Regions from separate parts of the Brevundimonas sp. EAKA genome, predicted to be linked through region 1. Evidence: predicted binding sites of a transcription regulator. Region 1 holds the regulator's gene; the other holds the start of a gene.
What was found. Region 1 encodes HrcA, which represses chaperone genes, less so after heat shock. Its sites were predicted from a motif close to GTTAGCANTCNNNNNNNNNGANTGCTAAC; they were not measured.
Positions count from the first base shown of each region.

Region 2: the regulator HrcA is predicted to act here: its motif matches at 1,869-1,897, upstream of groES (co-chaperone GroES).

Region 1 covers NZ_JMQR01000181.1:60-4,464, forward strand. The annotation lists gene ER13_RS16175 (S8 family peptidase) at 1-2,019, shown strand, start outside; gene grpE (nucleotide exchange factor GrpE) at 2,119-2,754, opposite strand; gene hrcA (heat-inducible transcriptional repressor HrcA) at 2,751-3,845, opposite strand; gene rph (ribonuclease PH) at 3,899-4,405, shown strand, end outside.
Region 2 covers NZ_JMQR01000187.1:158-4,125, reverse strand. The annotation lists gene zigA (zinc metallochaperone GTPase ZigA) at 1-1,185, shown strand, start outside; gene ER13_RS16340 (hypothetical protein) at 1,232-1,666, opposite strand; gene groES (co-chaperone GroES) at 1,971-2,258, shown strand; gene groL (chaperonin GroEL) at 2,393-3,968, shown strand, end outside.

The DNA.
Region 1 (4,405 bases):
CAGACCGGCGCCACCGGAAACGGCGTCACGGTCGCTGTGGTCGATTCCGGCGTCAGCAACAGCCAGGCCGATCTGGTCGGGCGGATTTCCACCGCCTCGACCGACGTGGTTCCGGGCCGCAACACCCCCTATGTCGCGAACGACAGCCACGGAACCCTGGTGTCGGGGGTGATCGCCTCGAACTTCAACGGACTGGGTTCGGTCGGCGTGGCCTATGAATCGACCATACTGTCGATCCGCACCGACATCTCCGACTGTAAAGATGAGGACGACGACGTCTGTTTCAGCAGTTCAGACCTGGTCCGGGCCCTGGACTTCGCCGTGGCCAACGGGGTTAAGATCATCAACATGTCCCTGGGCGGCGACGGTCGGCTGGGCTCCGCCTTCGAGGCGGCCCTGTTGCGCGCGGTCGATTCCGGGGCGGTCATCGTCGCCTCGTCGGGCAATGACGGCGAGGCCAATCCCGGCTGGCCTGCGCAATATGCGGTGGATCCCCGGTTCTCCGGCTCTGTCATCGCCGTCGGTTCGCACGGCGAGACCAATGTCATGTCCAGCTTTTCGAACCGCGCGGGGGCCACGGCCGCCGCCTATATTTCCGCGCCGGGCGAGGACGTCATCACCGGCTGCGACGGGACCCGCTGCTGGCGGATCAACGGCACCTCCTTCTCGGCGCCCCATGTCTCGGGCGCCCTGGCCCTGCTGATGGACGCCTTCCCCAATCTTTCGGCGCGTCAGGCCCTGGCCATCCTTCTCGACACGGCGCGCGACGCCGGGGACGCAGGGACCGACATCGTCTACGGCCGGGGCTTGCTGGACTTGGCCAACGCCTTCCGGCCGGTGGGAACGAGCTCGACCCCGATGGCCGACGGAGGCTCCATCGTCGCCGAGACCGAGCCGGGCAGTTTCGTCGGCCCCGCCTTCGGCGACGCCTTCTCGCGCCAGACCGCCCTGGGGACCGTCCTGTTCGACGGTTATGACCGGATGTTCGCGGTCCAGCTGGGCGGGGCCTATCCGACGGCGCCGAGCCGCTCGTATCAGGCCGCGCCGTTCGCGCCGAGCCGGACGGCGACGACCCGGCTGGCCCTGCCGAACGGGGGCCGCCTGAATCTGACGGCGTCCCAGCCGGTCGAGACGCCCGAGCCCATCGCTGCGCGTTATGACCTGACCGACGCGCCCTGGTTGGGCGACGAACCCCGTCAGGAGGCCATGCTGGACCTGGAGATGGGCCGGCTGAGCTTCGCCACATGGCAGGGTCGCGGCGGGGCGCGGTCGCCCTTCGACGCGGCCGGCGACGGTTTCGCCGCCCTGGCCCAGGCGGATCATGCGGCGCGCGGCGCCCTGCGGTTCGGGTCGCTGACCCTTGCGGCCGAGAGCGGGGGCGGGGACCGGCGTATGCCGCTGAGGCGGGTCGAGGCGGAGGCGTCAAGCTACAGCCGCGCCACCCTGGCCTGGCGCGGCGTGGACGGCGGCCTGTCGGTCAGCATCGGCGGCCTGGACGAGCGTCTGGGGCCCTTGGGGGCCTTCCTGCCCGGCGGATCGGACTTCGCCCTGCCGTCGCGCACCCGCTTCTATGCGGTGGGCGGCGACTGGACCCTGAGGCCCGGCCTGGCCCTGATCGGCGAGGCCGGCGTCGGCTCGACCCGGAGCGAGGGCCGGTTCCTGTCGATGGACCAGGCCGCGATCAGTTCGAACTGGCGTCTGGGCCTGCTGACAGGGTGTTCGGCGCTCTGCGACCGGATCAGCTTCACCCTGTCGCAGCCGCTGCGGATCGAAAGCGGCGCCTTCTCGGCCTGGCTGGCGGATGTGCCGGTCGAGTATTTCGATCCCCTCACCTATTCGCGCCGCAGCTTCTCGGCCACGCCGAGCGGTCGCCAGATCGATTTCATCCTCGGGGGCGAGCGGAGTCTGTGGGACGGCTCAAACCTGACGATCCAGGCCGTGGCCAGCCGTCAGCCGCGCCATGTTGCGGACGCCGCGCCGGAATTCGCCTTGATCGGCGGATGGCGGCGGAGGTTCTGAGGGGGAGTGACTGGTGAATGGTGAGTCGTGAGCAAGAGGTGAGCGGCTTGCGGAGACACCGCAGCTCACTACTCACCCCTCACCAATCACGTCCTCACATCAGGCCTTGCCGTCGAAGGTCTGGCCTTCGGGCGCGGGGGCTGCGCCATAGGGGTTGGCGCCCTGCGCGCCCGAGCCCTTGGCCGCGACCACGACCATGGCCGGGCGGATGGTGCGGCCGAACAGTTCGAAACCGGACTGCATGGTCTGGAGCACGGCGCCGCCGGGAACCGTGTCCGACGGCTGTTCGATCATGGCCTGGTGCAGATGGGGGTTGAAGGCCTCGCCGGCCTCGGGCGCGACGCGCTTCAGTCCATTGGTCTCGAACGCCTGCAGCAGGGCCTTCTGGGTCATTTCCAGACCGGTCACGAGGGCCACGGTCGGGCCGTCCGTGTCCTTGGGCGCCGCCATCAGGGCGCGCTCCAGATTGTCGGCCACGCCCAGCAGATCCTTGGCGAAGCGCTGGATGGCGAAGGCGCGGGCGTCGTTCTGCTGCGTCTCGGCGCGGCGCTTCAGGTTCTCCATCTCGGCGGCGACGCGCAGGGCGCGGTCCTTCCACTCGTCGCGCTCGGCGATGACGGCGTCCAGCGGCGCGAGATTGTCCGAGGGATCGGCGTCCAGGCCGTGTTCGGCGTTGGTTTCCGCCATGTCGGCGTCCAGTTCGTTGAAGTCGTCGTTAAGGGGCTTGTCGCTCACTTGTCGTTCCCGTCCAGCATCCGGCCCAGCACCCGGGCGGTATAGTCCACCAACGGGATGACACGGGCGTAGTTCAATCTTGCGGGGCCTATGACGCCGATGGCGCCCAGGACCCGCTGTCGGCCGCTCATATAGGGCGCCGCGATCACGGCGGAACCCGAAAGTGAAAACAACCGCGTTTCGGCGCCGATGAAAATCCGCACGCCTTGCGCCGCATCCACCCCGTCCAGCAGGCCGATCAGTTGTTCCTTCTGCTCCAGGTCGTCGAACAGGACCCGCACCCGCTCCAGATCCGCCAGCCCCTCGCCGTCCTGCAACAGATTGGCGCGGCCGCGCACGATCAGGGCGCGCTCGCGGTCCGGGCCGCCGGACCAGGCGGCGAATCCGTCCTCGACCAGGCGGGCGGCGGTCTGGTCCAGTTCGCGCCGGGCGATCTCCAGTTCCTGGGTCATCTCGCGCTTGGCGTCGGCGAAGGGGCGGCCGCGCAGGCGGGCGTTGAGGAAGTTGGAGGCCTCCACCAGGGTGGAGGGCGTGACTCCCGCCGCCAGGGTCATGATCCGGTTCTCGACCGTGCCGTCGTCGGCGACGATGACGGCCAGGGCCTGATCCCCGCCCAGGGCGACGAACTCCACGTGTTTGACGCCGGACTCGCGCACCGGGCTGGACACCACGCCCGCGCCGCCCGCCAGGCCCGACAACAGGTTCGACGCCTCGTCCAGAGCGGATTCGAAGTTGCGGCCGCGCCCGGCCAGCCGGCCGTCGATCTCGCGCCGCTCCTCCTTCGTCAGGTCGCCGACCTCCAGCAGGCCGTCGACGAACAGGCGCAGGCCCGCATGGGTCGGGATCCGCCCCGCCGATGTATGGGGCGCAGCCAGCAGCCCGGCCAGGGTCAGGTCCTGCATCGTATTGCGGATCGAGGCCGGCGACAGGGCGATCCCGCCCAGCGACAGGGTGCGCGATCCCACCGGCTCGCCCGTCTCCAGATAGGATTCGACGATGCGCCGGAAGATGTCGCGTGCGCGCGCATCCAGACCCGCCAGCCCCGCAAAGGACTGGGCGCCGTCGAAGGGCGGGGTTTTGGGGGCATACAGGCTCACGGTTTCAGGATAAGCACCGCAGCCCCCGCTTCCAAGGACTCATCTCAATGCGCCATTCGCAACGCACCGACGATCAACTGCGTCCCGTGACCATCGAGACCGGCGTCAACCGCTACGCCGAGGGCTCGTGCCTGATCACCTTCGGCCATACCAAGGTCCTGGTGACGGCCTCGGTCGAGGAGACCATCCCCGGCTGGATGCGCGGCAAGGGCCAGGGCTGGGTCACGGCCGAATACGGCATGCTGCCCCGCGCCACCCACACCCGCGGCCGCCGCGAGGCCGCCGCCGGCAAACAGACGGGCCGGACGCAGGAGATCCAGCGCCTGATCGGCCGCTCGCTACGCGCCGTCGTCGATCTAAAGGCCCTGGGCGAACGTCAGGTGGTGCTGGACTGCGACGTCATCCAGGCCGACGGCGGCACCCGCACCGCCTCCATCACCGGCGCCTGGGTCGCCATGGCCTCGGCCCTCAACTATCTGCGCGACGAGGGCGTGCTGAAGTCCGACCCGATCCTGGACCAGGTGGCGGCCGTCTCGTGCGGCGTCTGCGACGGC
Region 2 (3,968 bases), on a different contig from region 1:
TCCGGCTTCCTGGGGGCCGGCAAGACGACCCTGCTCAACCACATCCTGTCGAACCGCGACGGGCTGCGGGTCGCGGTGATCGTCAATGACATGAGCGAGGTGAACATCGACGCCGCCCTGGTGCGCGACGGCGGCGGCGCGGACCTGTCGCGGACCGAGGAACGGCTGGTGGAGATGTCCAACGGCTGTATCTGCTGCACCCTGCGCGAGGATCTGCTGATCGAGGTCGGCAAGCTGGCGCGCGAGGGTCGGTTCGATTGTCTGCTGATCGAATCCACCGGAATTTCCGAACCCATGCCGGTCGCCGCCACCTTCGACTTCCGCGACGAGGACGGCTTCAGCCTGTCGGACCTGGCCCGGATCGACACCATGGTCACGGTGGTCGACGCCTTCAACTTCCACCGCGACTATCCCTCGACCGACCGACTGAAGACCCGTGGCGAACATCTGGGCGAGGACGACGAGCGCACGGTCGCCAATCTGCTGATCGACCAGATCGAGTTCGCCGACGTCATCGTGCTGAACAAGTGCGATCTGCTCGACGCGGTCCAACTCGGGACGCTGAAGGCGATGATGACCCAGTTCAATCCCCGCGCCCGGATCCTTGAGGCGGTGCGGGGCGCCGTGCCTCTGGATCAGGTGATCGGCACGGGCCTGTTCGACATGGAGCAGGCGGAACAGGCCGCCGGCTGGTCCCAGGCCCTGCGCGGCGAGGTGACGCCCGAGACCGAGGAATACGGCGTCTCCACCTTCGTCTATCGGGCGCGCAGACCGTTCCACCCCCGGCGCTTCCACGACCTGCTGAACCGCGAATGGCCCGGCGTCTGGCGCTCCAAGGGCTTCTTCTGGCTGGCCAGCCGGATGGATTATGTCGGGTCCTGGAGCCAGGCCGGGGCGGTGACGGAACACGAATGGGGCGGCCTGTGGTGGGCCTCGGCCCCGCGCGATCGCTGGCCCGACGACAATCCCGAATGGCTGAAGGCGATCGAGGCGGTCTGGCGTCAGCCCTATGGCGACCGCCGTCAGGAGATCGTCCTGATCGGCAAGGACATGAACCGCGACCTGCTGACCTCGATGTTCGACGCCGCCCTGCTGACCCGGTTCGAGATGGAGCGCGGGCCCAAGGGCTGGTCCAGGCTGGAGGATCCCTTCCCGCACTGGGGCGCGCGCCAGGACGCGGCTTAACAAAAAGGGCGCCCCGCAGGACGCCCTTCTTCATCGGATCCGTCGCCTACCAGCGGCGGTCGTAGCGGTAGTCGCGACGGTCATCCCGGCGGTCATAACGCTGGTCCCGACGATAGTCGCGATAGTCGCGGCGCTGCTCCCAGCGCGGATCCCGGCTGTTGATGCCGTGTTCCCGCTCCCAGTGGCCCTGGTTCCGGTAGCACTGGCCGCCGCGATAATATTCGCAGCCCGAACCCCGGTTCGAGGAGGAGGCCACGGCGCCGATGGCCGCGCCGCCCAGGGCGCCGCCGGCGATATAACGACCGTCGCCGTTGCCGTAGATGGCGCCGGCCAGGCCCCCGACGGCCGCGCCGATCAGGGCGTTGCGGGCGGTGTCGTCGCGGTCGCGGTCACGGGATTGCGCCGAGGCCGGGGCGGCCATCAGGCCCATGGCGACGACAGGAGCGGCGACGGCGGCGGTGATCTTCAACATCTTGGACATGGTCGTCTCCTTTTATTTTTCGGGCCGGGTCCGCGTTTCCGAGGAAGGAAATGCATCCAGCGTCGAGACGGTTCTGCCAGCCCCCGCTTGAACGTCCTCGGAGCCCGCCATTCATTTTCGGTTCACTTGTCGCGGAAGTTTCGCAGACCCCCCCGGCCGCCCCGCTTGACGCTGGCCCCTGCTCTGACTAACTCCCGATCGCGTTAGCACTCTCACCGGTCGGCTGCCAAAACGGTGATCGAAGAGAGGCTGACCCACCGTTTTCAAGTCGCCCCCGTCCGGGGGGTACATAAGGAGAGAACCGATGGCGTTTCGTCCGCTCGGCGACCGCGTGCTGGTCAAGCGCGTTGAAGAAGAATCCAAGACCAAGGGCGGGATCATCATCCCCGACACCGCCAAGGAAAAGCCGCAGGAAGGCGAAGTCGTCTCCGTCGGCCCCGGCGTTCGTGACGAATCCGGCAAGGTCAACGCCCTGGAACTGAAGGCCGGCGACCGCATCCTGTTCGGCAAGTGGTCGGGCACGGAAGTGAAGATCGACGGCGACGACCTGATCATCATGAAAGAGTCGGACGTCCTCGGCGTCCTGAGCTGACGCTCAGAACGCCAGTGGCGAGTGACGGGTGGCGAGTGACGAGAGGAGCCGATACCGGCTCATTGTCCCGCGACTCTGCACTTCACTCGCCACTCGCCACTCGTCACTAACCACTCATTCAAGGAGCTGCCCGCATGGCCGCTAAAATCGTACAGTTCAACACCGACGCGCGCGACAAGATGCTGCGCGGCGTCAACGTGCTCGCCAACGCCGTCAAGGTGACGCTCGGTCCCAAGGGCCGCAACGTCGTGATCCAGAAGTCCTTCGGCGCCCCGCGCTCGACCAAGGACGGCGTGTCGGTCGCCAAAGAGATCGAGCTGGAAGACGCCTTCGAGAACATGGGCGCCCAGATGATCCGCGAAGTCGCTTCGAAGACGAACGACAAGGCGGGCGACGGCACCACCACCGCAACCGTCCTGGCGCAATCGATCGTGCAGGAAGGCCTCAAGGCCGTCGCCGCCGGCATGAACCCGATGGATCTGAAGCGCGGCATCGACAAGGCCGTCACCGCCGTCCTCGCCGACATCAAGGCCTCGGCCAAGAAGGTCGAGAACAACTCCGAGATCGCCCAGGTCGGCACCATCTCGGCCAACGGCGACGCTGAAGTCGGCGAAATGATCGCCAAGGCCATGGCCAAGGTCGGCAACGAAGGCGTCATCACGGTTGAAGAAGCCAAGACCGCCGAGACCGAGCTGGACGTCGTCGAAGGCATGCAGTTCGACCGCGGCTACCTGTCGCCCTACTTCATCACCAACGCCGACAAGATGGAGGTTCAACTCGAAGAGCCCCTGATCCTGCTGTTCGAGAAGAAGCTGTCGTCGCTGCAGGCCATGCTGCCGATCCTGGAAGCCGTCGTGCAATCGGGCCGTCCGCTGGTGATCATCGCCGAGGACATCGAAGGCGAGGCCCTGGCCACCCTGGTGGTCAACAAGCTGCGGGGCGGCCTGCGCGTCGCCGCCGTCAAGGCTCCGGGCTTCGGCGATCGCCGCAAGGCCATGCTGGAAGACATCGCCATCCTGACCGGCGGCCAGGTCATCTCGGAGAACCTGGGCGTCAAGCTTGAGAACGTCACGATCGACATGCTCGGCAAGGCCAAGAAGGTCACGATCACCAAGGACGACACCACCATCGTGGACGGCGTCGGCGGCAAGGAAGAGATCGAGGCCCGCATCGGCCAGATCAAGCGCCAGATCGAGGACACCACCTCGGACTACGACAAGGAAAAGCTGCAGGAACGTCTGGCCAAGCTGGCCGGCGGCGTCGCCGTCATCCGCGTCGGCGGCTCGACCGAAGTCGAAGTGAAGGAAAAGAAGGACCGCGTCGACGACGCCCTGAACGCCACGCGTGCAGCCGTTGAAGAAGGCATCGTCCCGGGCGGCGGCATCGCCCTGCTGAAGGCGACCAAGGCGCTTGACGGCCTGACCGGCGACAACGCCGACCAGACCGCCGGCATCGCCATCATCCGTCGCGCCATCCAGGCCCCGATCCGTCAGATCGTGGAAAACGCCGGCGTCGAAGGCTCGATCGTCGTGGGCAAGGTGCTGGAAAACAGCTCCGCCACCTACGGCTTCAACGCCCAGACGGAAGAGTACGGCGACCTGGTCGCCATGGGCGTGATCGACCCGGCCAAGGTGGTTCGCACCGCCCTGACCGACGCCGCCTCGGTGGCCTCGATCCTGATCACGACCGAAGCCGCCGTCGCCGACGCCC